2 regions of the Pradoshia sp. Z6_59 genome follow, and region 1 is predicted to be linked to the other one. Evidence: riboswitches for the same ligand, from Rfam matches in the RefSeq annotation. Region 1 holds a riboswitch; the other holds the start of a gene.
What was found. A riboswitch is a leader RNA that binds a small molecule or an ion and turns the genes downstream of it on or off. The one in region 1 is predicted to bind glycine.
Positions count from the first base shown of each region.

Region 2: another riboswitch for glycine. It lies ahead of AC4D4B_RS14605 (amino acid permease); the one in region 1 lies ahead of gcvT (glycine cleavage system aminomethyltransferase GcvT).

Region 1 covers NZ_JBZCPP010000004.1:184,408-200,406, reverse strand. The annotation lists gene gcvPA (aminomethyl-transferring glycine dehydrogenase subunit GcvPA) at 1-1,168, opposite strand, end outside; gene gcvT (glycine cleavage system aminomethyltransferase GcvT) at 1,165-2,283, opposite strand; glycine riboswitch at 2,455-2,546, opposite strand; glycine riboswitch at 2,550-2,641, opposite strand; gene AC4D4B_RS06435 (DEAD/DEAH box helicase) at 3,089-4,720, shown strand; gene AC4D4B_RS06430 (YqhG family protein) at 4,698-5,492, shown strand; gene AC4D4B_RS06425 (vWA domain-containing protein) at 5,955-7,364, shown strand; gene AC4D4B_RS06420 (YqzE family protein) at 7,537-7,731, opposite strand; gene AC4D4B_RS06415 (shikimate kinase) at 7,785-8,288, opposite strand; gene AC4D4B_RS06410 (hypothetical protein) at 8,299-8,682, opposite strand; gene comGF (competence type IV pilus minor pilin ComGF) at 8,669-9,115, opposite strand; gene AC4D4B_RS06400 (hypothetical protein) at 9,093-9,386, opposite strand; gene comGD (competence type IV pilus minor pilin ComGD) at 9,406-9,849, opposite strand; gene comGC (competence type IV pilus major pilin ComGC) at 9,852-10,160, opposite strand; gene comGB (competence type IV pilus assembly protein ComGB) at 10,174-11,214, opposite strand; gene comGA (competence type IV pilus ATPase ComGA) at 11,204-12,361, opposite strand; gene AC4D4B_RS06375 (helix-turn-helix transcriptional regulator) at 12,609-13,316, shown strand; gene AC4D4B_RS06370 (DUF2626 domain-containing protein) at 13,418-13,660, shown strand; gene AC4D4B_RS06365 (class I SAM-dependent methyltransferase) at 13,693-14,814, opposite strand; gene AC4D4B_RS06360 (MBL fold metallo-hydrolase) at 14,929-15,561, opposite strand; gene AC4D4B_RS06355 (DUF2759 domain-containing protein) at 15,782-15,955, shown strand.
Region 2 covers NZ_JBZCPP010000015.1:40,733-56,731, forward strand. The annotation lists gene AC4D4B_RS14585 (carbon starvation CstA family protein) at 1-1,022, opposite strand, end outside; gene AC4D4B_RS14590 (LytR/AlgR family response regulator transcription factor) at 1,160-1,894, opposite strand; gene AC4D4B_RS14595 (LytS/YhcK type 5TM receptor domain-containing protein) at 1,869-3,653, opposite strand; gene AC4D4B_RS14600 (GRP family sugar transporter) at 3,999-4,910, shown strand; glycine riboswitch at 5,532-5,609, shown strand; gene AC4D4B_RS14605 (amino acid permease) at 5,782-7,128, shown strand; gene AC4D4B_RS14610 (DUF4179 domain-containing protein) at 7,279-8,721, opposite strand; gene AC4D4B_RS14615 (sigma-70 family RNA polymerase sigma factor) at 8,690-9,256, opposite strand; gene adhP (alcohol dehydrogenase AdhP) at 9,552-10,577, opposite strand; gene rbsK (ribokinase) at 10,812-11,726, opposite strand; gene exaC (acetaldehyde dehydrogenase ExaC) at 12,018-13,538, shown strand; gene AC4D4B_RS14635 (DUF779 domain-containing protein) at 13,554-13,922, shown strand; gene AC4D4B_RS14640 (peptide MFS transporter) at 14,125-15,621, shown strand; gene AC4D4B_RS14645 (polyprenyl synthetase family protein) at 15,710-15,999, opposite strand, start outside.

The DNA.
Region 1 (15,999 bases):
GCTTAACAACAAACTCATTGAATGAAGGTCCTTCAAAGGCAATTTCAAGTCCATTTGCTTTTAATTGCTCCTTTGCATAATGCGCTTTTTGGAGATTTTGAAGTGCCATCTCCTGCACGCCTTTCTTACCTAACGCAGTCATTGCCACAGAGGCTGCGAGAGCATTTAATGCCTGGTTTGAGCAAATATTTGAGGTCGCTTTATCGCGGCGAATATGCTGTTCTCTCGCCTGCAGGGTTAATACAAACCCGCGCTTCCCGTCCTCATCAACTGTTTGGCCAACCAAACGTCCAGGTACTTTTCTCATCAGCTTAGAAGTAACTGCGAAATATCCGCAATGAGGTCCACCAAATGCAGCCGGAATTCCAAAAGGCTGTGCATCCCCAATGACAATATCTGCACCGAATTCACCCGGCGGTTTCAGGACACCAAGTGAAAGTGGGTTACTTGAAACAATTAACATTCCTTTATGTTCATGTACAATTTGTTCAATTTCAGCTAAGTTTTCGATTCGGCCAAAGAAGTTTGGATATTGAGTAATAAAACCAGCTACCTCTTCAGTCATCATACCCGCCAATTGTTCTGTATCCGTTACCCCGTTTTTACAGGGAACAACTTCAAGCTCAAGATATTGGCCTTTTGCATAAGTGGATAAAACAGCCCGTGATTCTGGGTGCACTGCCTCTGAAACAAGCAGTTTCTTACGGCGTGTATGTCCTGCTGAGAGCATGGCTGCCTCGGCCAGAGCAGTTCCCCCATCATACATGGAGGAGTTCGCCACATCCATTCCGGTCAGTTCACAAATCATCGTTTGAAATTCAAAAATAGCCTGCAATTCTCCTTGGGAAATCTCCGGTTGATAGGGTGTATAAGCGGTATAAAACTCTGATCTTGAGATTACGTGATCAACGATGACCGGCATGTAATGGTCATATACTCCCGCTCCAAGGAAAGAACTATGGGTCCTAAGATTGGCATTTTTCTCGGCCAGCTCTGTTAATTCTTTCAGAAGTGATGATTCAGACTTTGCTTTTTTTAGCTTGTATTCACCCTTAAACCTTACTTTTTCAGGTATATCAGAAAATAAGTCATCGATTGATTCTACACCAATCGCTGTTAACATCTGTTCAGTATCCCGCTCTGTCATTGGTAAATAACGATGCTTCATTTTTTTACTCCTCCTGCCTGAGTGCGTTTATAAAATGGAGTACTAACAATTTTCGCCTTTAATCTTTTTCCCCTTATCTCAACCTCGACTACTTCATCAAGGTTAGCGAATTCTACATTAATCAGGACAAGGCCTACGTTTTTCTTTAAGGTTGGGGATTGTGTTCCAGTGGTCACTTCCCCTATTACATCATCCTTAACGAAAACCGGATACCCATGTCTCGGTATACCGCGGTCAATCATTTCGATTCCGACAAGCTTTCTAGTGGCGCCATTTTCCTTCTGTCCCTTTAAAACTTCCTTACCAATAAAATGTACTTTATCGGTTTTTACAGCGAACCCAATTCCTGCTTCGATAGGTGAAATCTCTGGTGATAGCTCTTGGCCATATAAGGGAAGTTTCGCTTCAAACCGAAGCGTATCTCTTGCCCCCAGTCCACATGGAACTAACCCCTTATCCTTACCGATTTCTAAGAGATCCTTCCAAAGTTTCACTGCATCTTCGCTCTTACAGTACAATTCAAATCCATCTTCTCCGGTGTAGCCAGTTCTTGAAACCAGTACACTAATGCCATTTATTATGACATCTTCACGAAAAGCAAAGAAACCAATAGTATCGAGATCCACTTCTTCTACAAGGTTCTGTAGAATATCAGCAGCAAGCGGTCCCTGTATGGCCAATTGTCCTATTTGTTCCGATACATTTTTTAGTTCCACATCTTCGCTGACATGCTTTTCTAGCCATTCAAAATCTTTATCAATATTAGATGCGTTCACAACTAACAAATAATCATCTTCATCTTTTTTATAAATAATCAGGTCATCAACCGTTCCGCCATCCTCATAGCACATAGCAGTATACTGTGCCCGGCCTGTTTTCAGCTTACTGACATCGTTGGTCATCATGAGCTGCAAAAATGGTAGTGAGCCAGCACCCTTAACGATAAATTCCCCCATATGTGATACATCAAAGAGGCCTGCTCTTGTACGTACTGCTTCATGCTCCTGTTTAATGCCCGAAAATTGGACAGGCAATTCCCAGCCGCCAAAATCAATTGTTTTTCCTCCATACTCCCTGTACACACTGATCAGCGGAGTCTGCTTTAATTCTCCCATCCTTACCCTCCTAAAAAGTTCGTTATATACGGATTCTCTTGCTAGTTATGACATTTAAACGATTGCTTGTTAACTTATTAAGTAAAACGCCGCTTTTCCGCATTTGACCGAGGTGATATACCCTTCAGTGATCCACGAAAAAAAGGACAGAAACCTCCCTTATTAGGGGGGCTCTGTCCTGATACCTGAAAGTTTACCGCCGGATAACGTACTTCGGCGTTTCCTCTTGGGTGGCTTCACAATAAAGGAAGCGCTCTCCAGAGATGCGTCCAGCAAGAGTCTCTGTACCTGAGAGATTCATGGTTTCACCATTTGCTCCTTCGGTGCCGCAGTATGCGGTCTCTCCCCTTGCCTTCATTCGCTCATATAATTATGTAAATTGGTCATACTAAACAAAAAGCAAGAGATAAGCCGTTTTCTAAATAGTCTTACATTTATATCCTACCATCAACAATTATCAGGTGGCAACAATTACGTTATCTCTGATGAATGAATAGGAAACTAAAAAAATTGTCAGTAATACCTCAGCTTTATTGCGGTGAAAAATCGTTTAGGGGTCGGCTTAATCAATTCCTTATAAATATCCGTCAACCGCATAAGGCGTTAATCAGATTTTAGCCGAAGATTACCCTTCTACTGTTATTTTGGAATTGATAGCAGCACCTATCTGAGACGGAGACTTCTATAAATTACTATCAAACATTTATCTAACTAGCTTAAGTAAAGAAAGTTGGGATTCACATTGAGTTTAACACCAAAGGTCTATTTTGATGAAGATTGGGAAAAGGAGCTTGAAGAAAAGATTATGGAGGACGGCCCATGGTGCAGCTACTCTCTTTTTAAACTCGGATTGGAGGCCGAAAAGCATAATCTGATTCCAGATTTCAACGGCCTCCTTGCACCAAAGCATTTATCAGGATTTACACCTTTAAACCATCAGCTCGAAGCTGCTACCGAAGTCATTGAAAGAATGAATGGTAAAGCCATATTGGCTGATGAAGTGGGTCTTGGCAAAACGATAGAGGCCGGTCTTATTTTAAAGGAATATATGATTCGGGGCCTGGCAAGCAAAATACTAATACTAGTCCCAGCCTCTCTCGTATCCCAATGGGCAAAGGAGCTTAATCAGAAGTTTCACATACCTGCTGTCATATATAGAAAGGGGTATGGGTGGGATTCTGAATGTATAATCACTTCCATAGATACTGCTAAACGAGAGCCTCATCGTTCTGCCATATTGGAACAAACCTATGACATTGTCATCATAGATGAAGCTCACAAGTTAAAAAACAATAAAACCAAAAACTATGAGTTTGTACAAAAAGTCCAAAGAAAGTTCTGTCTACTATTAACGGCAACCCCTATTCAAAACAAGCTAGAAGAAATTTTTTATCTTGTATCATTGCTTAAGCCAGGGCATTTAGGAAGCTATGCCAAATTTAATGAACGCTTCTCTGCTAAGAAACGTTCATTAAAGGATGATGCTTATTTAAAAGAATTGGTTAATATGGTGATGATTCGAAATAAACGCCAGGATACCGGCATTGAATGGACAAAGAGAAAGGTTGAAACCATTTTTATAGATTTCACCGAAAAGGAGCAGGCTCTATATGATGGAGTTTCTTCATTTAGGAAAGAATTGCCGGAGGGTATCGGAAGTACATTTTCTTCTTTAATCCTCCAGCGTGAGGCATGCAGCAGCAGAGAAGCCGTCTACTTTACGCTGAAAAATATGCTCGATCGAAACCCAGATGCCGGACTAAGCTTTAAGGAAGCCATACATAACCTTATCAACCTGGTCGAACTGGTTGATGGCAATTCAAAAGCAAAAAAAGCGCTTGAATTGATTCATTCCATAAAAGATAAGGTTATCATTTTTACCGAGTATCGAGCCACACAATTATATTTGCAGTGGTTTCTTAAGCAAAATGGAATCAGTTCTGTTCCATTCCGCGGCGGATTTAAACGCAGTAAGAAGGACTGGATGAAGGAACTATTTGAAAAACAAGCGCAAGTCTTAATTGCTACAGAAGCAGGTGGAGAAGGAATTAACCTGCAGTTTTGCCATCATATTATAAACTTTGATTTACCTTGGAATCCGATGCGCCTGGAACAAAGAATCGGCCGAATTCACAGACTTGGACAAACAGAAGATGTCCGAATCTATAATTTTGCGACCAGAAATACTATTGAAGATCATATTATGAAAATTCTCTACGAAAAAATTCAATTATTTGAACGCGTCGTAGGAGAACTTGATGATATTTTAACAAGGCTGGAGGTTAAGAATCTTGAAGAGCATTTAACCGATATCCTCAATAAATCAAAAACAGAGGGTGAGATGAAGGTTAAAATGGATAATCTCACTTCTCTAATACAGCTTGCTCAAGATTTAAAAAAGGAGATGCCATCACATGCAGCAACAGGAAATTCTTGAGTTTCTCGTTCAATTTTTCACAGCCAATCAATGTGAAATCATCAATCAAGGGCCAGGTCATCTAACTGTGCAATTGACGATTGATATGGATAAAGAACTAATGAACCGCCCTTTTTATTGGCATTATCTCGAGAAAGTTGGCGGAGTGCCCAATCCGATGAGTTTAACGTTTATCCTCGATAAAGAGGCAGCTCCTCCTGATTTAAAAGGGGAATTCATACATTTCGGATCCCCTCGCCTGCACCAAATATTCGCGTCTGCCCAAAGACTATCTAAGCATATCCGTTTATTTGAGGAGATTAAAGTGACTAGTGGTCAGATGCCTTTATTTCCCTGGTTAGGTGTAAATGTTAATATCTCCTATGAATGCGACCGAAAAAAGGATTTATTCTTTTCAATAGGATTAAACCTGATCAACGGTCTTTTTGTAGAAAATTTCATTGATTCAGCTGATAAACTGTCGCTTACACCTAAAATATCTGACTATACATTTACGCTTACACCAATTATTCGTTATCAAAGCGGATTGCATCGTATCAAAACTTACATCCAAAATAAAATTAATCAGGATGACCATGGGTGGGCTGATGAGGCTCTCGTGCGCTGGAATAAAGATTTGAGTTTGCTGAACCATTTTTATGAGGACAAAAAAGAAGAGGAAACTAACATGTATGACCTTGAAAAGGAAGCATTGCGAATGCAATACGAACCCAGAATCCGTGTCAGCATCATAAATGGCGGACTTTTTTATCTTAGCGGTCAGGCTATCTAAAGGAATCTAATAAAGCTCAGGCTGGATATTCGCAAAACAAAATTGAGTATCAATCAGAGGCAGCCAATTAAGGCATATGTTTTCAATGATACTCATCAATGTTCTCAGTTTGGTGAGCATTCTATCGTTCCATTATTTAATCATTAAAGCTATGAATCGAAATGTAAAAAGGCGAACCTGCTTGTCCAGTTTCAGAATATATGGTCGGTTACTTCAATACTTCTAAATAGAACTTCTAATATATAGCTGCCATACCGAGGCAGCTATTTCAATTAATACAGCATTCTCCTAATCCAACGTTTCCACCTCCTTTCGATTTATATCCTAACATTCAATAAATTTCCATATAATTATGTTTTTATGTAAAATATAGGAGATTAAGAACGACATAAACATCCTCTGCTATTTTCATCTGAGTATATTCATCTGTTTTTTTACTTTTGAATGATATGGAGGTACAAGATGAAGAAAATTAGCTATCAATTAATTTTATTTTTGCTTTTTCTACTATTTATATTGACAGCTGGATGCTCACCCAATGACAAAGATAAAGGGAATGATTTTGAGACTACTGCCAAAGCAGTTAATCCATCTGAGAAAAAAAGCTCAGAAGCTGCAATCCCAAAAGCTGATGCCACGTTTGAAGGAATGATGACTCAAGAGCAAGGAATATTAATGGAAGAAATAGTCAACAAGAAATTGGACGGAAAAACCGGTTGGGATGCTCAACCCTATTTAAACTATTATAATGATACATTTAAGAAAAACAGCGAGACGACCATTACCCAACACATAAAAGAACATAAGGAACTAACCGATGAAGAACTTTATGACTATTTAATTTATGCTATTGGCACCGGGGAATATCAAACATACTATGATCAATTAAGAATGTATGATCCAGGCCTTAAAGCTCCTGAACTACCAACAGGATCAGCAGAAGAAAAAGAAGAGCAACAAACACCTGAAAAAACGAATGTGGTTGTATTACTTGATGCCAGTGGAAGTATGAATGCAGAAGTTCCAGGCGGAAAGAAAATCGATATAGCGAAAGACGCCATTTCTACCTTTGTATCTTCTCTTCCACAGAATACAAATACATCGCTTCTTGTATATGGACATGAAGGAACCGGTTCCGATGCAGATAAAGCAAAATCGTGCGGTAAAATTGATACAGTTTATCCTTTAAAACCATATGCTCAGACAGAATTTCAAACCGCTATGAATAAATTTAATGCAAGCGGATGGACTCCACTTAGCCAAGCTATCAGTAAAGCACAAGAGATCCTTACAAACTATAGTGGTGAATATAATAATAAGATTTATATCGTAAGTGATGGAATTGAAACATGTGATGGGGACCCCGTAAAGGCTGCTCAATCATTACATGATTCCAACATCCAGGCAACCGTTAATATTATCGGTTTTGATGTAGATGATGAAGGCGTCCAACAGTTAAAACAGGTAGCCGAAGCTGGTAAGGGTGAGTTCATTCGGGTTAGCGATAAATCTGAATTAGATGCCCAAATTAAAAACAAATGGTCCCCTTCTATCTTTGAAATATCCGGAAAACAGGCTGTTCATGCATTTGATATGCTTGATGCACGAAAAGAAATTATCAACCTAGCCAATTCACTGAATTCTTTATCTACTAATGAAAAAAGCAGAATAGAAGGAGCTATCCAAACCCTTCATACTGAAAAACTGATAAGCGATTCTATCCAAAAGGAAATACTAGCTAAAGCTTCTGACATGCATAAAATACGAGCAGATGGTATTGAACAGCTTAAGAACAAAAAAGAAGAAGAATTAAAGGGCATTCAGGAGGATTATCAACAACAAATAGATGAATGGAAAAAGCAATGGGATTAATCATTTATATATAATAGTCAATTAATTAATAATGGAGTAAGCCATACTATATATGTGTGGCTTTTTGTTTGATGGCATGAATATGACTTAATCTAAGATGAAGATATAAAAAAGAATACAAAAAAGCAGTGGGTTCAGCAAATCCACTGCTTTTTCAAACAAGCATGATTTATTACGCCTTACGTTTAAAGAGCATTTCAATCGATAACGGAATGATTCCGAACCAATGGCTCATTAATGGCGGCCGATCATCTCTATGATTACGGCGTTGCTCTTTACGTACTTCCTTTGGCTGCTTCATATACACTAACCACTGAATTGTTAAAAATTTTACATAATCATTTGTTTTCATCAGACATTCACCCATCAGAAGTATCTCCATTTATCAAGGGTGTTATTCATTAATTTATAAGAAGTTAGCTAGTTTATGGTGATTTTCATTAATATCTCTTCTGTAATCTCCATTTTTGTTTTTCCGTCCGTATGAACCTGTAAATCAGCAGCCAGCTTATATAGGTCAACCCTCTTTTGATAAAGCTGCACGATTTGTTCCTCTTTATTTCCAGACAATAAAGGGCGTGATGAATCAGTCTCGAGCCTTTTTATTATTTCTGTCGGATTGGCATGGAGCCAAATAACAGTTCCCTTCTCCTTCATATAATTCAGGTTGTCTTCCCTGAGAATGATTCCCCCACCTGTCGCGATGATACAATTTTCGACAGGCAATGATTGCAGTGCCTGCTGTTCTAGGTCCCTAAATCCATCTTCACCTACTTCATCAAAGAGCTGTGGAATCGACCTTCCTGTTCGTTCAGCTACCGCCTGATCACTATCATAAAAGGGAAAACGCATTTTTTCGGCGAGAGCCATACCCACAGTTGTTTTCCCAGCTCCCATAAATCCAATTAAATAAATGGCATTCATCTTGTTCCCCCTAACTATCTAACCATTTCACTACTTTCTTTGCTTCAGTTGAGTACGTAATCGTCTCCCGTCTCACCTTATGATCCGTCTGAATATCCAATGAGATCTCATAGAACCCTCTCTCAAGCGGTTTTATATGATAGGCTATTCTTCCATTATAATAAATCCATTCCCCTTTTGTCTCAGGAATACCATCACCTTCAAGCATTAAGATCGCAGCATGTGTACCCGCATCACCCAGATAAGTGGTGATTAACCATTCGGTTTGATATTTATGATAATTCACTTCCTGAGCCATATTACCTATCGAATACATACAAATGATAAATATAACCGAAAAAAACAATAAAGCAACAGGCATAAAGATTCCACGTTCATTTTTAAGAAGGTTCAAATTTATATCGTTTGAACAGCCGTTTTTCATACATATCACCATTTATAAGAGTCACAGATATTAGCAGTGACTCTCCTTCTTTTTTTAAGTGAAAGCTCTTAATTTCTTGAAGGACCATTTCATGTCCAGCACCATTCACTCGCCTTCTTACCATATTGTTATAGGTTTCATATGTTATTTCTTCCCCACTTTTATCAAGTAAAAGGATATTGCTTTTAGGTACTCCAAAGTCTTTTGTCTTTTGAAATTCACGATCCAACTGACGTATAAAGATATTCCATTCCATCCTTGCATTTGTGTTGGTATCTTTGACATGCCAGTCTGTTATGCTGGTAAGTGCACTTGTCATAAACACACTTAATAACGAAAATAAACCAAGGGCAAATAGTATCTCTACCAAAGTAAAGCCATCATTTTTCAGGCAGCTTTTCATACACTTTCTGTAATTTGTCCTTTGAGTTGCTATACTCTGCAAAATAAACGTCCCCTTCAAGATAAAAAGTATAGGCTTTCCCCTCAATCTCTGCTTGTCCAGTAAATAATGGACGGCCGTTTATCTGATAATCATTTAGATTTTCAAACAATCTATTAAGAGCGGCTTCCTCCATTCTTAAGTCATTCTTTAGTGTAATGCTTTCCATATATGCCGGAAGCAATAAACAGCAGCATAAGATGAGTATGCCAAACGAAATCAGAAGGTCCAAGATAGCGTAGCCATGCTCTTTATACTTTTGATATATAAAATCTCCCCCTCCCTAATTGAAAGACAAGCTTGTATATCGTTTTTCCGTTCTTATCTGTTAGATTGATTGTTGTCGGGCTTTGGATATTGCCTGCTGGAATATAGGTAACTGGCACATTGCCAACTTTTTTAAACTTGATCGATTCAGCCTTCTGAGTGGATATAATATGACTGTTTGTTTTGTATGAGTATGCTGAATATTCATTTTGATCCGTCATAAATCTAAGCAAGACATATGTGTTATTTTCCATGGCATAGACTTGCGCATAGTAAAGGTCCTTCTCGAGTTGGTTTAAAAATGCTTTTTGTTCATACGTTTCAAACATTTTACTAGTAACCGCACTTGCTATGGTCAGCATTAACGTCAGACATCCTAGTACAATCAACACCTCTATTAACGTAAACCCTTCTTCATTCTTTTTCATTTTTATTGTTCCTGAAGAGTTACAGTCCCATCATCCGCAATCAATGCAGTTTTCCCCTCAGGACATTTAACATCCTCTCTTAAAAATCCTGAAGAGATAAGCTGCTCCATCGTGGGAAGCGTACCTTCCTTTAATTTATAAGCTTGCACCTGTCCCTCCACCATCTTGACATATGCCTCGCATCCCTTGCTATTAACTGCTTCCTGATTTTTCATTACATTGGGCACTGTAATAATCAAAAGAACTGATATAACCAACATGACAATTAGCATTTCAATTAAGGTAAAACCTTGTTCGTTTTTGTATTTCATCAAAAACACCGTCCTATATCGTATTCATTAATGAAATCATCGGCATTAAAATTGCCAAATAAAGAAGGATCACTAAAATGGCAACAAGGCCAAACATTAACGGTTGAACCACCTTTATATATTTTTCAGTCTGTATCTCCATCTCATTTAACAGAAATCTGCTGTAATAAAGTAGTTCTTCGCCTAATAAACTATTTTTTTGCCCATGGCTGATTACTCGCTCAAAATCATTCATAAAGATTTTAAAAGTTCCACAAATGCTTTCCAATGAATCTCCCTCTTGAAGACTTTCAATCATATGATGGGTTATTTCCTTAACTAGGCTTTTGGGGTCTTGCCTACTCATAATCGTCAACGCATCGATTATAGAAATACCGCCCTTTAATAATGAGCCCAGTTGCATAGAGAAATAATATGTCGTGGAAAGCCTTCTAAATGAACGCAGAAACGGAACTTTATTCATCAGTAATTCCTGTTTTATTTTGGATAGTTTTTTTAAATAATAGTGGTATATAAGCAAATGTATGGTTAGGAGCACGATGATAATAAATGGAAGATTGTTAACGAGGGTAGCCAATAAAATTGATAGCTTTAAGAATATATTTGATTCCTGCCCTACACCCTGATACATACTTGAGAATTTGGGCAGCAAATAATTTGTAAATACTTGCAGCAAGGCAAATGTAAAAACGAGTAGGAAGACTGGATAATACAATAAATTTTTTAATTTTGCCCGATCCTCACTTTTCTTAAGCCATATTTCCCCTCCATTCTTCAAGGATTTGGATAGCTGTCCGTGTTTTTCACCGTAGGATACTAAACCAACCAGCTCTTGTTCAAAATTCAACCATTCTAAAAAGTCCCTAAAAGTATGGCCATCTTTCAATAACTCCAAAGCATCCTTGATTTCTTCTCGATATTTCTTTTTTCCATGAATAAGCGAAAATTCAATACCCTCATAAAGAGTAAAGCCATTATCCAATAAATCGCCCAATTCCTGAAGAAACCTCGCCTGATCCCTGCAAGACCATCGGGACTTTAGTTTACTCGTCATGCACCCACCTCTCATACTCTTTTTGATCCACAAATCCATAGGCAACAGCCTTGCTGATGAGAGAAGATAGATCCGGATAATGAAAGTTCACATCATCTCCCTCCATCTCTGCCCAAACCTTCGCCAATTCATTGCCATAAATCATTTCATGTACACTTACCCGCCCCCTGCTCTTTTCCATAAGGCAATATGGTGAGCATTCACCCTTACAAAAAGGACAGTGCAATTCCAATAATCTTTGAGAGGTTACTCCTAAAAGAGTTTGTTTTGCCTCCTCCCTGTCTATCCCAAATTCCAAAAGCCTTCTAACCGCACCTAATACATCACTGGCATGCATTGTTGTTAAGATTAAGTGTCCTGTTAAAGCAGCGCGCACCGCTATTCTGGCCGTTTCGGCATCCCTGATTTCTCCTATCATGATAATGTCTGGATCGTGGCGCAGAGCAGCTTTCAAGCCTACAGAATAGCTGATACCGGCTTTTTCATTAATCTGGACTTGAATGGCATCATCGGACTGATGTTCAACAGGGTCTTCCAGTGTAATAATATTTCGGTTAACGGTATTTTTGGCATGATGCAGCATGGAATATAAAGTCGTAGTTTTCCCACTCCCAGTCGGTCCACAAATGATCATTAATCCATGGGAATGTTTAAGCATAGATATTAACGTAGTTGACATTTTTGGAAATAAGGAGATTTCTTCGATTGGGAGAGTTTGTAAGCTTGGAATAATACGAATGACGAGTGATTCAGAATATGGGGTAGGCAAGGTGGATAATCGGAGGCCAATCCATTTATTTGAAACAAACATCGTTAAGGCCCCTGACTGAGGACGTCTTTTTTCGCCTATATCCATCCCGGCCATAAATTTAAAATGGGAGATGAGTCGTTCTGCTCTGTCTCTTTGGTAACTGCCTTCTGAAAATAAACGATTGTGAATCCGATAGTAAAGATGGGTTTTCTTGCGTTGAGGAACAATGTGGATATCTGAGGCTTTGAACTTTACTGCTTCAGTTACAACTTTTTCAGCTAGCTTATCGATGGTGAGCAATTCTTGTTTCACCTCCTTATATGTTACTCTCTTAATGGTATTAGACATTAATTTCTCAATACCTGCTGAAATTATGAAAGTTTCGAAATCTGTCACAATTCGTCGTTAATTTGGGTAATTTTTCATAATCATGAAATATTTCATTCCTTTTATTCTGTTAACATATTTACAGATAAATTTTAAAATTAAGATAGTACTATATACATGGTAAATTATTGACTTATCAAAATGTGGCTAAATTACAACATATGTTTCCAAAGAGTCAGAATAGTCATGAACAGCATATCAATGCTTAATTGACTGTATTATAATGGAATTATTAAGGAGCGCGAGGTGGACCACAATGGACCAAACATTAAAGATTACCAATGTATTATCAGATCCGACCAGATACTATATTTATCAGCATATAGCTAAAAGGCATAGCGAGGTGACGGTACAGGAAATTGCGGATATATTTGAGATTCACCCCAATGTTGCGCGTTTACATTTAACAAAGCTTGAAGATGTAAATATGCTTGTTTCTGAAACTAAGAAAACAGGAAAAGGTGGAAGACCAAGCAGATTATATAGATTATCAGATGATGTCATACAATTAAACTTCCCATACCGCGATTACCAACTGCTTTCAAAAATAGCCCTTCAGACAATGTTCTCACTGGGTGAGGCAGGGAAGCAAGCATTATTCAATACAGGAAGATTATTTGGGAAAGATCTGGCCGAACAGCATATGAAAGGAATTGGAGAAAGTCAGGACAGTCTGTCCTTCGACCACAAGCTTTCTATCATAAAAGATGCCTCGACTACTGCCGGGTTCTATCCGGAATTCGTAACAGCTGAGGATCATTCAACCATTTTCTTTAGAATACATAACTGTCCTTTTAAAGAAATTGCCTTTGAGCAAAAAGAAGCCGTATGCGGAATGCATTATGAGTTTTTACGCGGTATGTTCAGTGTCCTTTTTGATTCAATCGAATTAATAGAAGAGGAAAATATGTTTGATCATGCAGGTTGCCATGCTTGTACATACAAGATGCTCGCTGGAAATTAATCGCACAATTCAGTCATTCTATTTTAAGATAGTTTACATTCTTTAACAATATCCTTATAATAGTAGTGATGGAATTATAAGGGGATAAGGGAGGTTAAGGAATGGACAGAATGTTCAGAGTATGTGGTTTCTGGACTGGAATTATGGCAGTCATGTTCTTTGTTGGCGGTATGCATACTACATCACTCATCTTTTTCGGTCAAACAGGTTTCTTTGTTATTTTAAGCTATTTAAAATTATCTGAAAGAATGTACTTATATGTTTTCGGTGCTTATTTAACCGTTTTCTTTGCAGGGTTCACCTATTGGACAACGTTCATGATGACTCCTGGAGCGGGACATTAATTTAAAGTAAAACCTTGATTGAGCTAGAGCAATCAAGGTTTTTTTATGTTTTTGGACTGAACTAAAACACTGAAACTATCACTTATCCAGTCTCCAAGAACTAATTGTTTAATTTGTCTGTTGCGTCTGGCGGTGGGAGAAAAAGGATTGGTATCCGCATGTGGGACCAGCTCCCCCAATATCCCTTCCTCTAATAAAAATGACTGTTGTCCTCCCCAGTACTCCAGATCAAGCCCTATCCTTTTCCCCGCCCATTTAAGCAATGAAAAATTGACGGTACTCGTTATATCCATTTCTCCTGGATGTTCAAGAATTGAGCCTATTAATTGATGGTCCTTAAACCCTCTTAAGGTACCATTTTTTCGGGCAGGTATATAGAAATCCTCCATATCCATTCCATAATCTATCGTCATAAGATATCCGCTCTTCATTTTATCAATCATTTGCTCGTAGGCAAGCATCATTGGGCATGGCACCTCTATTCGATTGATAAACTCCGGAATATCCAACTTCTCTATAATGGATAAAATCATCTGATTATGGAGATCTCTGGCCGTTTCAAATAGCTCTCCATTCTTTACTGTAATGCCTGCTTCTTTCCACTGTTTCTTATCTTTAATTAAAACATGAACAGGAAAAGCATCAAAAAATTCATTTGAAAAAATGAAACCTTCAATTACCGGCATATCCTTGATGGAATCTAACAGACGAATTCTATCATCCTTTGCTGCCATATCTAAAATCAATTCTCGATGATAGGAACTGGATTCAACAATATAATAAATTGCATTAGATGCCAGCTCTGGGTTGTCCAGTTCCAATCCCCTCAAAAAATCACATGCCATCTTCCCGGTGCCACCACCAAGCTCACATATAGTGGGAGGTAGGTCGGATTCAATTAGCTTCCTTCCTGCCCATTTACCTATAAATTCACCAAAGACAGGGGACATACTCACCGAAGTATAGAAATCACCGCTACTCCCAATTTTATCTTTTCTCCGTTGGTAATAGCCATATACAGGATGATACAATGCCAACTCTATATATTTGTCATAAGGTAAAAATAAATCTTCTGTTTCCTCGATGGACCGAATGATTATTTTTTTCATAAATTCACCTAATTTTGTAAATATTTCCACAACAGGCGTTGACATCGTATTATCCCTATTGTAAATTTATGGTATAACTTAAAATGGCCCCTCCCATTTTATAGGAATACCCCCTGACCCTCCTTAACTAATTGATAAGGGGGGTCAATTTATTCACTTTTATCTTAAAAAAGGATTATGATTTATCTCATCTTCAATAATGGTTTCCGGCCCATGCCCGGATAAACAAAGCGTATCTTTTGGAAGAGTTAATAATTTATTATGAAGACTATTCATTAGCTGTTGATGATTTCCACCAGGTAAATCGGTCCTGCCTATACTCATTTGGAATAATGCATCTCCTGAAAATACAAGCGCCTCGTCCTTATCATAATAAGATACGCTTCCTGGTGAATGTCCAGGTGTAAACAGTACGTTAAAGGTGAAATCCCCAATTTTTAGAATACCTTCCTCTGAAATCACATTTTCTGCTGGAGCAGCCTTAATCTCACCCAGTTGGAAAAACTGTGAACCGTTCAATGCCGGGTTTGTTAACCATTCTGTTTCTTTTTTGTGCACATAAACTGGAATACTAAAGACTTCCCGTACCCTGTCCACTGCCCCTATATGGTCAAAATGAGCGTGAGTTAAAAGAACTGCAATTGGTTTCCATTTCTTTTCACGAATGATTTGAATCAGCTTTTCCGCTTCCTCGCCCGGGTCGATGATTAAACATTCACCATCCTGCTTGGCATATAAATAACAATTTGTTTGCAAAGGCCCTAAAGGAACTCTTTTCCATGTTTTCTTCATGTCTTTCCCCCTGAAGTATCAGTTTAGTTTCTTTTATTTTACACAAGTGATGCTTTTGTATAAAGAGTCTTATACTGTATTGTCCCTATTCCTTCCAAATCGCCTATAATATCTCGACAAATAATCTGAAAAGAATTAAAATACTATTGAATGCATTTATTTTACAATTTAATGATTTATTGGGTTTTATTACTTAATAATTCCAGGGGAGGTAAATGAAATGGGATTGGTAATTATTTTTGGTTTAGTTGCCATTTTGGCTGTTTTCGCATTAATCAGCGCCTTTAAAAACAAAAATTTCCTTGGGCTAGTATTCGCTTTGGGTACTGCCGTTGTATTTGGCTGGTTCGCCATCATGACCTTCATTAGAGACGGCTATCCTGCTGTACATTAATTGTATACGCTGTACATCTGAAAAAGAGGAATCCTTTAAACAGG
Region 2 (15,999 bases), on a different contig from region 1:
ACTAAACATTCTACTAGCATCGCACCAAAGGCTATGCCTTTAATATCACTCCAACGGCTGACCATTTTCGGAGTCGTACCTGATCCAACAAAAGCATGGAAGCCTGAAATGGCACCGCAGGCAATTGTAATTGAAATAAACGGCCATACTGGGCCCGCCACAATGGGACCTCCACCGTTAATGAAATCTGGAATAATAGCAGGAAACTCAACTGAAGGGTTAACGATAAATACACCAATAATAAGTGCTGCGAAAACTCCTATTTTCATAAATGTACTTAAATAATCACGTGGTGCAAGCAATAACCAAACAGGAAGTGCAGCAGCGAAAAAGGCATAGACTGGTAAAATAATAGCAAGAGTGCTCTTTTCAAGCGTTAGGAAATCGCCTAACCATGTTCCCTGAATTTGTGGACCAAAGAAAATTGCTAGCATAATTAAGATAAATCCAACGGTCGTCGGGACTTTTAAATTCCCTGTCTTTTTATGATAGATTCCCACTAACATCGCAATCGGAATTGTAATTCCTACCGCAAATGTACCCCATGGGTTTCTTTCAAGTGCTCCAAGTACAACCAATGACAAACCTGCCATCGTAATGGTGATAATGAATAGCATGGCCAATCCTGTACAGAATCCTGCTACAGGTCCAAGTTCTTCTTTTGCTACCTCGGATAATGATTTACCATCTCTGCGCATAGAGGCAAAGAGCACAACTGTATCATGAACTGCTCCTCCAATTACTGCCCCAACCAATAGCCAAATCAGCCCGGGTAAATAACCAAACTGAGCTGCCAGAATCGGCCCAACCAATGGGCCTGCAGCAGCAATGGCTGCGAAATGGTGTCCAAATACTACCCATTTATTTGTTGGCACATAGTCTTGACCATCCTCAAGCTTTTCAGCTGGTGTTGGTTTATCATTAGATAATTTCAACACCTTAGCCGCCATAAATGTCCCGTACAAACGATAGGCTATTAAAAGGATACAAATCGAGCCAATAACAATTGTAATCGCATTCATTTCAATGTTCCCCCTTTTTTGCATACGTATTATACTCTCATAGTATCAAATGAAAACTCTTACACCTCATTTTCAAAATGAACCGCAAAATAACTGGGATGAATTACAACTTACAACTAATGAATAGCAAATCAATCCTATATTCCTACTAATTGTTTCAGCTCCTTTACATAGGTTCGACTGACCGGAACCTCGGAACCATCCGACATACGTAAGTTATAGGTTGAATTAAACCATGGTAATATCTCCACGATATGATCGATATTCACAAGATAGCTTCGATGTACCCGAAAGAACTGTGTTTTGGGCAATTTTTTTTCCAATCCAATCAGTGCCTCACTTACTTTATAAAGATGATTAACAGCCTGGATTTTACACTTTCCTTCGTATGATTCTAAGAATACGATATCATTGCATGTAAGCAATATAATTTTTTCTTCTGTCATAACAGCTATTTTTCCCTTACATTGAAGATTACTGGTATCCACTTTTTCAGGCTCCTTTGTGTGTAAATGAAGCTTTTTAACTTTGTCCAGCGTTTTGTGAATACGTTCTTCACTGAAGGGCTTCAAAAGATAATCTACCGCATTCACGTCAAAAGCCTGAAGAGCATACTCGTCATAGGCAGTGGCAAAAACGATTGCTGGAACTGGGTTTAACCCTTCTAGTTTAGCGGCTAAATGTAATCCGTTCTCTCCCGCTAATTCAATATCTAAGAAAACAATATCCGGCTTTAACAGTGGAATATCACGTAATGCATCTTCTATACAATCACTCTCACCCAAGACATCCACTTCTTTGCTTCGTGCCAGTAAATATTTCAACTCGTCCCTGGCTAATGGTTCATCATCCACTACATAGGCTCGCAGCATCCTGCTCGTCACCTCCTTTACTTTCCAGCGGGATTAAGATATTAACAGTGGTGCCCTCACCCACCTTGCTATCAACCTTAAAATGGGCTTGGTTATTATAAATACCTTTTAAGCGTTCACTAATATTAAAAATAGCTGTACCATTTCCACCGGCTGACGGTACAACCTGCCTGCTCAGATTTTTCAATCTTTCTTCCACAATCCCCTGACCATTATCCGCAACAATCATTCTCATATAATTGCCATTTGAGCACACTTGTATATTAATTTTCCCAACCTGTTTTCTTTGTGGAAATGCATAATGAATCGCATTCTCTACCAAAGGCTGCAATAAAAATGGGGGAATCAATACATTTTCTAATCCTTTCTCTATATCAAAATTAACTTCATATTTGTGAGGAAAACGCGTTTGCTCTAAAGATAAATAAGCTTTTACATTTTCCAGCTCTTTTTCTAACGGAATCTGCAACTGTCTGGCTCCCTGTAAATTGCCTCGAAAAAATAAACTTAATTCTAATAGTAGTTTACGAGCTTTATCAGGATCAGTCCGGCATAGGGCAGATATCGTATTTAGACTATTAAATAAGAAGTGTGGATGAATCTGAGCCTGCAAGGCTTTTATCTCAGCGTCCTTTAAAAGCTTAGCCTGCCGTTCCGCTTCCGCCAGCTCAAGCTGAGTGGAAAATAAATTAGCCAGCCCCTCTGCTAACTGCTGCTGAACTCTGTCTAATTTATCCGGCTTTGTATAATACAATTTTAAGGTTCCTGAGATTTCCCCATTCACTTTTAAAGGGAGAACGATGGCAGCTACGAGCGGACAGTCCTTATGCCTGCACTCGATTTCCTCCTTCGATTTAGCTATTGATACATATCCTGATTCAAGTACTTTCTTAGTCAGCCCAGTACTCGGCTTTACGCTAGGTTTATGATGATCAGAGGCTGCCCCCAAATGAGCGAGAACCAAATGTTCATCCGTGATAGAGACAGCATCCGCATCGGTTAAATTAAGCATAATTTTCGATATTTCTTTGCATGATTGGGTGTTCAAGCCCTGACGAAAATGTGGCAGAGTCTGGTCCGCAATTAAAAATGCCTGATTGGTTTGATTCGCACGTGCTATCTCTCCATCACGCTTTATGGACTGAACGATCAGCATGAACAACAGTGTTCCGAATCCATTCATGGTGATCATCGGCAAACCGATAAACTGCACGAGGCTCCATGCATGCTCAAGAGGTTTGGCAGTAGCTAGGATGATCACCATTTGCAGAGCTTCGAGGGACATCCCGATACCTGCAGCAAACAATGGCGTTATCTGACCCCCGCTCCTTTTTCTTCTGTTGCCTATATACCCTGCCAATATTCCGGCCAGGATGGTAGAAAGGGCGCAGGAAAAGGCAGTAAACCCTCCCAATGTATACCGGTGTATACCGGCTATCAGGCCAGCTCCTCCTCCAACAACGGGACCTCCCAATAATCCACCTATCACAACACCCATCACTCTTGTATTAGCAATGGCACTATCTTCTCCAATAGCTGAAAGCCATCTATTCTCCTCAACCATAGAATGATAAACTTCTATTCCAGTATAATTACTAATAACCCCAAACATGCCGAATAATAGAAATAATTTCAACTGCTCATTTAGATTATGGTCTGGGTGAATGATTTGGCGAAAGGAATTCATTTTAGAAATTAAAAACGCTATAATGACAATAATGCCTACCTTTTCAAGCATAATTGGGACTAAATCTAACATGGCCAACTCCCCTGTTTAGCGAACTTTCCATCCTCTTCTATATTTGTTAATTCTCCTGCTATTATATTTGAAAAATTAAGAAAAACAAAAAGATAGCCCTTTCATTACTATTGTTATATTAAATGCACACTTCTATTATAGTTTCATCCTTTAAATCCCTTGACACAGTTTACAAGGAAATTATATTCTTGACTCTGTGACTCTATTAATATTCATTTTTATTCATAGCTCTGCTCTCCGTTTAGCAATAGCAGCAGTAACGTCTTCTCACTTGAGTAAACGATTTTGTATGTCTTGTTATACGGGGTTCAGAAAGCTTATTAAACTTCAACAAGGAGAATCGTTATGTGGTTTATTTTTTCACTACTAACAGCTTTAGCATGGGGTGGTGCTGACCTATTTTATAAAAAGGGATCAGACAGCAACGACAAGTACAGCCATATTAAAATTATCATCATGGTTGGTCTTGTCATGGGAATTCATGCAACAGCCTATATGATTATAAAAGATATACAGTTCAATCCAATGGAAATGATCCATTATTTACCTGTATCTGCTTTATACATCCTATCTATGGCATTTGGGTATATTGGTTTGCGCTATATTGAATTGTCCATCGCCTCACCAATCCAGAATTCCTCAGGTGTTGTAACAAGCATTCTGCTCTTCATTTTTTTCACTCATGAGCTAAGTATCATTGAAGTGCTTGGGATTATCATTATCACTCTTGGGATTGTGGGGATTGCCGTTCTGGAAAAAAGAGCAGAAGATGAAGCTCGTCGACTGAATTCTGAGCATATCGACAAAAAATACCAAATTGGTTTTTTGGCTATTATCTTCCCAATTTTATATTGCATTATTGATGGACTTGCTACATTTGCGGATGCCATCTATCTGGATGAATTGAATTTAATCAGCGAAAATTCAGCTTTGCTTGCGTATGAATATACCTTTTTCCTATGCGCTGCCGTATGTTTTATCTATCTTCGCTTTATTAAGAAGGAATCCTTCCATGTATTTAAAGAGCGCGATAAAGGGATAGCAGCTATTTTGGAAACGATTGGTCAATTTTTCTACGTATTTGCCATGGCATCAGGCTATGCAATTATTGCAGCACCATTGATTGCTTCTTACAGTATCTTTTCAATTATCCTGTCACGAATCTTCCTAAAAGAGAAACTGACTAAAAAACAATACATGATCATCGCAGTTGTTATCTTCGGTATTATCCTGCTGGGGATAGCGGATGAACTCTAAATTTCAATTTGCCTTTTAATAAAGTAGATTAAAGACCAAATCCTCGAGTGATTTGGTCTTTTTTCAGAAAGAATTGCGCTACTGTTAAAATAAACATGGAAAAGAGAGCTTTCGATTCTGGCCTTCCACTTAACCTCATTGCCATGCTTATATTTCTAAAGGAATGATCCTCAAGATGTTTAAAATAGTAAACAAAAAAGAGAGAGACCTAGTACCTTTCTTTACTATTTAATACTTATAGTAATTGTTTATCAGAACTGAAGCTTGTTTAGTATCATTAATTGATTGTTCAAAAGCAAGTATTTCAGATACCACACCACCTAATTCTAGTTCACCGCTTGATAAAGCTATATCAATAGTTGTGAAGGTAATATCGTAATGTTCCCTTGCTGTTAATCATTTCAAAAGCATATGGTTTATATTTATATCAAGTAAATCTTGGGCTCTTCCATATGCTTCAACAAATCATTTAATTACATGTACTTAGTTTGACAACATAATAATTTAGTGATAGCATTTTTTTCATAACATTTTTTCAGAATTATGTTAATAAGTTAACATACTCTGAGAATTAATAATTTAATATAGCACGCTTTGATCGCTGTGGATAAAACTATGGCGGGAGCAGCTTCTGGAGAGACTGTATTTATACAGCGCCGAAGGATTCACAATCTCAGGCAAAAGGACAGAATGGTAACGATTTTTGTTATTCTTGCCCTTTTAGAGATTGGAGACAACCAATCTCTTTTTTTATTGTCCAATATCAATAGTGAGGTGAGACATAGTATCTAAATAAAGCGAGAAAAATGATAAATATCTATTTTACTAGGTGCCTGTTTTAGACATCTAAGATTAAACGGGGGCATGCAACTTGGCTAAGCAAGAGTTAAAAAGGGATTTAAAAAATCGTCATGTACAATTAATTGCAATTGGGGGCACAATTGGAACCGGCTTATTTTTAGGCTCCGGCAAATCCATTCATTTAGCCGGTCCATCCATCCTATTTTCTTATCTGATTATCGGAGTAGCTCTATTTTTTGTTATGAGAGCATTGGGTGAATTACTTTTATCCAATACAAATCATACATCATTTATCGATTTTGCAGCTGATTATTTGGGTCCATGGGCTGGATTTGTGACTGGCTGGACGTATTGGTTCTGCTGGATTATGACGGCCATGGCCGATATTATTGCTGTTGGTTTATATACACAATACTGGTTTGATATCCCGCAGTGGGTGCCTGCTATCATTTGTTTAGTCATTCTATTAGGATTAAATCTATTAACCGTCAAACTATTTGGTGAGTTAGAATTCTGGTTTGCCATTATTAAAGTCGTCACTATTGTTGCACTTATTGTCGTAGGAATCGTACTGCTTGTGATTGGATTTGAAACAGATAGCGGAACTGTTTCTGTTTCTAACCTTTGGAATCATGGCGGCATGTTCCCGAATGGAATATCCGGGTTCTTACTATCACTGCAAATGGTTGTCTTCTCCTTCGTTGGAGTAGAACTTATTGGTGTATCTGCTGCTGAAACAGCTAATCCGCGAAAAAACATTCCATCTGCTATCAACAAAATACCGGTACGGATTTTGCTGTTTTATGTAGGTGCCTTATTTGTTATTTTATGCATCAATCCTTGGGATCAATTAAGTGCAACAAGCAGTCCATTTGTAGGTGTCTTCGCCTTAATCGGTATTCCAATGGCGGCAGGTATTATCAACTTTGTTGTATTAACATCCGCAGCCTCTGCTTCAAACAGCGGATTGTTTTCAACCAGCCGCATTCTTTACAACTTAAGCAATCATAAAGAAGCACCAAAAAGATTCTCAAAATTAAATAAGCACCATGTACCGAGCAATGCATTAGTAACTTCTACTATTGTCGTTTCTGTCGGTGCACTGCTTAGCAAGCTGATACCAGAGCAGGCCTTTACAATCGTTACAACAATCAGCGCCATCTGTTTCATTTGGGTATGGAGCATTATTTTAATCTCGCATATCAAATATGTAAAAACGAGACCTGATTTAAGAGCTAAATCTACATTCAAAGCTCCATTAACACCAACTATAAATTATGTAATCCTAGGTATGTTTGCTTTCATACTGATTGTAATGCTCATTGCTGCGGAAACACGCTTAGCAATGCTGCTTACACCATTATGGTTTGTCTTATTGATTATCATATATAACTATCATAAAAAGAAGAGATTATGATAATAGAGCAAAACTAAAAATAATAATTCACTCCAGTTGTTAGATCACACTTAACAATTGGAGTGCATTTTTTATCCATAGCATTTCTGTATTAAATGAAAACTTAGTCCAGCGATACCGAACTTAGCCAATATAGTTTCAAAACGATTTTTATTTATGATTCTCGATTTCCTCCTTATTCTGCGGTATATTCACTGTGAAAGGATCAAGCTCAACTCTCTCTAAAAATGGATAAAAATCAAACTGCATAATAGCATGATCCATTTCAAAATTGTTGATTTTTTGAATGATATCCCCCTCATATACAACTTCTCCACTTAAATCAAATACTGATTGAAAATGCATTGTATCTTTATCAAGGACTTTAACATGGTTACGATCTATATATGGTGTATAATCCTCGTCTGTATCCACAAACCTTTGATCAATTATATTAAACACATACCCTAAAGTATCGAGCAAATTCTCATATTTTTCTCCCTTAAGACTCTTAGGAAATCCATATAAATTATAGTCAACAATCAATTGATCCTTTTCATGTTTGATACCATTAACTCGGATCGACTTATCAGAACGTTGACTATTCAATGTAAAGGACGTACCTGCCGCTAGTTTTTTTTCTGCTGAAGGTTCTGATAGACTTAAATGTGGATAGAAAGTGATGGATTTAGCATCTGGATCTAAATTCTCTATCGTTCGAAATTCACGTACTTTACCATTTGTTTTCTTATTAACTTTTACAGGATTTCCAATATCCAACCTATTCCCCTTATTGTCAGTTGCCTTCCCTAAAAATATATCATCATTCTCATACTCTGTTTTTGTTTCAAACATAATAGTCGATGTAATGCTTCCATAAAGCAATTCATTAACTTTAATTTGGACATTTTCATTCGGATAGTTTTTTGTGTAATCTAATGCGATAGCTTTATTCTTTTTTTGTTTAATCGGAACCGAGAAATTCCATTCTCCTTTAGTCCCATTAATGCTATGGATCATGATTGGCAAATTAAAATTCTCCTTTAATTCCTCATATGGATAATTTAAAGTCATTTGAAAATCAAACCCATCTCCTTTTTTCTTAAAAGCAGTTGATTGCCCATTAAGCCAGGGATCAGCATCCCCTTCATAATTCTCGAAATTTCCATCCATACTTAACTCATCGCTCTCTCCTGGATTTTGCTCTCTTAGATTGCCATCTACATGTCCTGTAATCGAAACAATATACCCATCAAAATATGCATTAGTCAGGGTTACATTAACTCCCTTACTAGTACTGGTCTCATTTAATTCGTAAACCAGGTTTTGTTTTGCTAATTCTGTTCCAAGGGAATCTTCAAAATCTTTAAATATTTGACCTACTAAAGGAGTTTTTGCGAGTACTTTGTTCATCGTTGGATGGATAAACCCTGAACTGATTGTCAAAGATAGAATTGCTATAGAAGCCACTCCCCCGTATAGAAGTTTTCTCTTCATCGTCTGTGGTCTCTTTTTTTCATTTCCCTGCTTTAACCCATCATCAATGGCCTTAAACACACTTTCTTTAGGTACTGGTATTTGGTTAAATGCCTTCTTTAAATCCTTTTCTTCCATGGTCGAATCCCTCCTCATTTAAGATTTTTTTTAGTGCCTCTTTCCCTCTGCTTAAATTGGTTTTAACGGTTCCTTCAGGTATTTGCATAATAGTGCTGATTGTTTTAATAGAATAATCATGATAATAAAACAAAAGAATGCTTGTCCGATAATTCTCTTTAATTTGGACCAAAGCATCCATTAATTCTCCACAATCAACTTCTTTCTTTTCCTCCGATTGCGGAATCATACCTATTAATATTTCATCCGAGAAAGGTATAACAGTTCCTCTCTTTTTGACCACTTGTCCAGCACAGCGAATGATAATTTTCGTGAGCCAAGTCATGAAGTACTCAGGATGTTTCAAAGAATGAATTGAGATAAAGGCCTGATATGTTGCATCCTGAACCACATCCAATGCATCCTCCTGATTGTTAACATATATATAAGCCGTTCGATATATTCTTTCATAATGCTGCTTAACTAATCGTTCAAAGCTCTTTTTATTCCCCTTTATAGCTTTCTTGACCAGCCTCTGCTCTTCCTTGTAATCCACTTTCTCGCCCCCTTCTGTCTATTAGTGATGAATTTCCCTAAAAAGGTTTCAAATATTGGAAGTTTTTTATATTTATTTAGGATACTGAACACATACATTAGATTTATATATATTTCTACAGTACATCAACCAGCTTCACATCGTCTTTGTTTTTGGGGAAATAATCCTATTAACGTAAGCATGATTTTAATGTACTAAGCTCCCAAATATCTAAAAAGGTACAAAAAAAACAGCCTTACATCCTTGATTGAATGTAAGACTGCTTGAGTATATTTTTTAAGGTTATTGATTGGAATTATTCGTGTTTGTGCATATCGATGACCATACGGCCCTGGATTTTACCCGCTTCCATTTCTTCAAAAATATCATTTACTTCATGCAAGCATCTTGTTTCAACGATTGGCACTACTTTGCCCTCTGCTCCAAATTGGAAGGCTTCTTCTAAATCCTTACGTGTACCAACTAAGGAACCAACGATTTGAATACCATCCAATACGGTTTTCACGATAGCCAAATCCATTGTTTCAGGAGGTAACCCTACTGCAACAACTTTAGCCGTGGCACGAACAGAGTTAACAGCCTGGTTAAAGGCAACTTTGGAAACAGCTGTAACAACTGCAGCATGAGCTCCTCCAACTTTCTCCTGAATCCACTCACCTGCATCTCCATCTGTTAATGGATTACATACAAGGTCTGCTCCTACTTCTTTGGACAATGCCAATTTATCATCATTAATATCCACTGCAATTACCTTTGCGTTAAATACATTTTTCGCATATTGGATCGCAAGGTTACCTAATCCACCACAGCCATAGATAGCAATCCATTGACCAGGTTTAATATCAGAAACTTTGATTGCTTTGTAGCAAGTTACACCTGCGCAAGTAATACTGCTTGCTTGAGCTGGATCTAGTCCTTCAGGTACTTTAACTGCATAGTCCGCTTCTACGATACATTGTTCAGCCATTGCTCCATCAACCGTGAAACCGGCATTTTGTACGCTGCGGCAGAAGGTTTCATTTCCTGTCACACAGTACTCGCAAGTTCCGCATCCCTTAAAGAACCAGGCAATGCTGACACGATCTCCTACCTTTAAACTGGTAACATCGTCTGCAATTTCTTTCACAATGCCGATTCCTTCATGTCCAGGTATTCTTCCCGGAACTGCGCCGAAATCGCCTTTTGCTACGTGCAAGTCTGTATGACACACTCCGCAATATTCTACATCAACTAAAGCTTGACCGGGTTTTAACTTTGGCAGTTCCTTTTCAACTAATTCCACTTTACCAGGGTTCTTTGCACTCACTACAGCAGCTTTCATTCCAATCAATCCTCCGTATGTATATTTAACTTGCTCAACATTTCACATACTTAGTATAAATGTGTAAACTCGTAAAATCAACACAAATTGAGGAATTTTCTATATTTTTATAATCATAAAAATACAATTCGAACTAATAGGTGCTTTAATATAATGATGTATTAACTTTTTATCTCTATAAAGGAAATCTTCCTCTCATTTATCAAACTACAATAAAAAACTTGCTTATGACATTTATTTATTTAAAAATAGGCTAACTTCTTCGACACTTGGGTAAGAATTTTGAGTGCCTCGTTTTGTGACACTTAATGCTGCAAAGGCGGTTGCCATATTAATCGATTGTAATACATCCTTATTCTGTACATAATAATGAGCAAAACAGCCAATAAACGCATCTCCTGCACCAGTCGTATCAACAGCTTCTACCTTAAATGAATCTACCGTATGAGCACCGCTTTTGGTTACCCACATTACTCCACGGCTTCCCATCGTTACAATGACATTTGTAACTCCTTTATCTACCAGACTGGCTGCTGCAGCTTTAATTTGCTCAACCGTTGAAACAGGCATTCCGGTCAAGATTTCCAGTTCACTTTCATTTGGAACGAAAAAGTCACATTTACATACATAGTTAAAATCTAAATTTTTCGCAGCAGGCGCTGGATTCAAGATAACAGGAATCCCGTGCTCGTTTCCAAATTCTATCGCCCGATAAACGGTTTCAAGGGAAATTTCCAATTGAAGCACAATTAAAGAGCATGTCTTAAGCTTATCTGCTGCTTTATCTACATCCTCTGGTAAAAGATATTTATTTGCACCTTTAATGATTAAAATGCGATTATGAGAATCTGGATCTACGAAGATTGGTGCAACCCCACTGGAGCTTCCGGGAACCTTATTTGTAAATTCTGTATCAATTCCATAGCGTTCAAGATTTTGGATGGTGTTATCGGCAAAAATATCATCGCCTACCTTCGTAACCATCATTACCTTTGAGCCCAGTTTTGCAGCTGCCACGGCCTGGTTGGCCCCTTTTCCTCCGCACCCCATTGAAAAGCTAGGTGCCTCAAGCGTTTCTCCCTGTTCTGGCATTCTATCAATATAGGAAATAAGATCGACATTATTCGATCCAATAACCGCAATATCCATTGTATTTTACCTCCTTATTTTTCTCATCAAAGAGAAGATTCTACAGACTATTTTAGCACTGATACTAGGATAGGACGTTTTCGGAAGAAAGATTGTAATAAATGTATTCTAACATCCTACCCCAAAATAAAATTTTCTCTTCTCTTATATTCACAGTCATATTATTTGAAATTTTATCAAATTAGACAAATAATAGTATAGAAAACGCTTTACTGGTGTATTTTTATTCCAAAGTGGCATCAAAACTTTATATTTAAGAGTTTTCAATACGAACATAGGGGAGATATCAACATGATTTATGCAAATCCAAATACAGAAGGCGCAGTTGTCCATTTCAAAGAGAAATACGATAACTTTATTGGCGGAAAATGGGTTGCACCTGTTAAAGGTCAATACTTTGAAAATAAATCTCCGGTAACTGGAGAAGTTTTTACAAAGGCTGCTCGTTCTTCTGCTGAAGATATTGAATTAGCATTAGATGCAGCACATGCAGCAAAAGAAGCTTGGGGGAAAACTTCTACTGCTGAACGTGCACGTATTTTAAATAAAATTGCAGATCGTTTAGAAGAAAACCTGGAAATGCTCGCAGTAGCTGAGACTTGGGATAATGGGAAAGCAGTACGTGAAACATTGAATGCTGATGTTCCTTTGGCAATTGATCACTTCCGTTATTTCGCAAGTGCCATTCGTACACAAGAAGGAAGAACTACACAATTAGATAATGATACAGTAGCTTACCACTTCCAAGAACCGCTTGGAGTTGTTGGTCAAATTATTCCTTGGAATTTCCCAATTCTAATGGCTGTCTGGAAGATTGCCCCGGCATTGGCAGCGGGTAACTGCATCGTATTAAAACCAGCTGAACAAACTCCTGCATCCATTATGGTTCTTGTTGAGTTAATTCAGGATATACTCCCAGCGGGTGTTCTGAACGTCGTAAATGGTTTTGGTATTGAAGTAGGGAAACCACTTGCAACAAATCCACGTATTGCGAAGATTGCCTTTACTGGTTCTACAGCAGTGGGACGCCAAATAATGCAATATGCTACTGAAAACATTATTCCTGTTACATTGGAGCTTGGCGGTAAATCACCTAACGTATTCTTTGAAGATGTACTAGACAAAGATGATGAATTTTTAAATAAAGCAATCGAAGGCTTAGTGATGTTTGCTTTAAACTCCGGTGAAATTTGCACATGCCCTTCCCGTGCATTAATCCAGGAATCAATCTATGATAAATTTATGGAACGTGCATTAGAGCGTGTGAAAGCGATTAAGATTGGCAACCCACTAGATACAGAAGTTATGATGGGCGCGCAGGCTTCTAATGAACAAAAAGAAAAAATCTTATCCTACATTAAACTCGGCAAAGAAGAAGGTGCTGAATGTTTAATTGGCGGAGAAGAAAATGACCTTGGTGAAGACCTTAAAAATGGTAACTATATTAAACCGACTGTTTTCAAAGGGCATAATAAAATGCGTATATTCCAGGAAGAAATCTTTGGACCAGTTCTTAGTGTAACGACTTTCAAAGACTTTGACGAAGCAATGGAAATTGCAAATGATACCTTGTACGGATTAGGTGCCGGTGTATGGTCCCGCAGTGGAGATCTTGCTTACCGTGCCGGGCGTGCGATTCAAGCTGGTCGCGTATGGACAAACACATATCATCAATATCCAGCAGGTGCTGCTTTCGGCGGTTACAAATTATCCGGTATCGGCCGTGAAAACCATGCTATGATGTTAGATCATTACCAACAAACAAAATGTTTGTTAGTAAGCTATGATAAAAATGCTCAAGGTTTCTTCTAAAAGGAGTGCTCTAAAATGGTAGAACGTGTCGTAGCAACCAAAGAGGCACTTCAATTAATAGATTCATTAAAAAGGACTCACGGCTCTATTATGTTTTACCAATCCGGAGGTTGCTGTGATGGATCTGCTCCCATGTGTTATAAGGAAGGTGATTTTAAAACGGGGGATGCTGATGTATACCTCGGTTCCATTGGAGGAACGCCGTTTTATATCCATAAGATGCAATATGAGTACTGGAAACATACTCAATTGATCCTGGATGCTACTGATGGAAGAGGAGCAGCCTTTTCACTTGATAGTATAGAAGATCGTCATTTCATTACGAAATCACGAGTATTCTCTGATAAAGAATATGTGAGACTAAAAAATCAAATAGAAGCCTAAAAGAATGCCCCTAAAGTTATCAATAACTTTGGGGGCATTTTCTTTATATTTTTTTGATTTTCCTTTAACTTCCACCATATTCTATAGTTTTCGACATATTTCTATTAAATTAGCAAAATTATAGTCTCTCAATTTTGATTTTTTAGTTAATCTAAAATAAAATGGTATATTGTACTACATCATGCTAAAGGAGAGAGAATTTTTGGTTAAATTAAACAAACAGTCGGGTGTTCCAGGCATTCCGAACACAGGTTTTTTCGGACACCCAAAAGGACTTTTCACATTATTTTTCACAGAGTTTTGGGAACGTTTTTCGTATTATGGAATGCGCGCCATCCTGGTCCTCTACTTATACGCTGAAGTTAGCAAGGGCGGACTGGGCTTTGATCAAACCACAGCCATGTCCATTGCTGCCATTTATGGATCTTTAGTCTATCTATCAGGTATTATCGGTGGATGGGTTGCGGACCGTTTACTTGGGACAAGCAGAACCGTATTCTACGGTGGAGTTTTTATTATGTTGGGCCATGTTGTTCTGGCGTTGCCACTCGGGGCTGAAGCCTTTTTTGCCAGTATGTTCTTAATTATCATTGGTACTGGATTGCTAAAACCGAACATTTCCAGTGTTGTTGGTGATTTATATACAAAGGCCGACAATCGCCGGGACTCAGGATTCAGTATATTCTATATGGGGATTAATTTAGGTGCTTTTATAGCTCCATTTGTTGTAGAAGGATTACGCGGACATTACGATAGCTACCATGCAGGTTTTTCAGCTGCTGCTGTAGGTATGTTCCTTGGATTAATCGTATTTGTTATTACGAAAAAGAAAAATCTGGGTACCATTGGAACACAGCCACCTAATCCATTAAGCCCTGAAGGCAAAAAGAAATTTGCTCTTTATTTTGGGGTAACAATTGCTCTATTAATTGTCCTTTTCTACGCACTGATTACAATCGGTTGGCTAACCATTGATCGATTTGTCTTACTCGTAACGATTTTGGCAGTTATTATACCAGTCGTTTACTTTGTCTGGATGTACAAAAGCTCTAAAACAACTGCAGAAGAACAGTCAAGATTACTTGCCTATATTCCATTATTCCTGTCAGCAGTTATATTCTGGGCTATTTATGAGCAAGGCTCTAATTTACTGAATATTTATGCTTTAGAGAGAACTAATTTAACTTTGTTAGGTTTTAAAATCGCACCTGGTGTGCTACAGGCAATGCCTGCCCTCTTCGTAATCATCTTTGCACCTGTTGCAGCTTGGTTATGGATGAAGCTTGGGGATAGACAGCCTTCAACTTCCAGAAAATTTTCAATTGGCTTGCTATTAGCGGGTCTATCATTTATTGTGATGCTTGTACCAGGATACCTAAGTGGCGGTGACTCACTTGTTAGTCCTTATTGGCTCATATTGAGCTACCTAATCGTCACACTTGGAGAGCTTTGTCTATCTCCTGTTGGTTTATCTGCTACAACTAAATTGGCACCTGCTGCATTCTCCGCTCAAACGATGAGCCTATGGTTCCTCGCAAGTGCTGTTGCACAGGCCATAAATGCACAGCTTGTAAAACTTTATAGTACGGAAACGGAACTCCTGTATTTTGGATTAATCGGTGGATTCGCAATTCTATGTTCAATTATTATTTACTTCATCTCACCAACCATCCAAAAATATATGAGAGGCGTTAAATAAAAATAATAAAATGCCCCTGGTTTTACAACCGGGGGCATTTTTATGTTCTGGATGTTTTTTACTATAAGGCAGCGAACAGACAATCACTTTAGCGTTGTCTGTTCACCATATAATTCAATAAGTGCTTTAAAAATGAACTCTTTGGTGAAATCTGTACAATAGCTTCCATAGCATAGCAGTAATGATCCCACATTACTTTACGAGCACCCTCCCTGCCGAGGACTGATACAAACGTAGAATTATTATTTTCTTTGTCCTGTCCGACAGGTTTTCCAAGTAAAAGGTCATCCCCCTCCAGATCAAGCAAGTCATCTTTAATTTGAAATGCGATTCCGGCATGATGGGCGAATTTTTTTAACTTCTCTATCTCGGATTCCC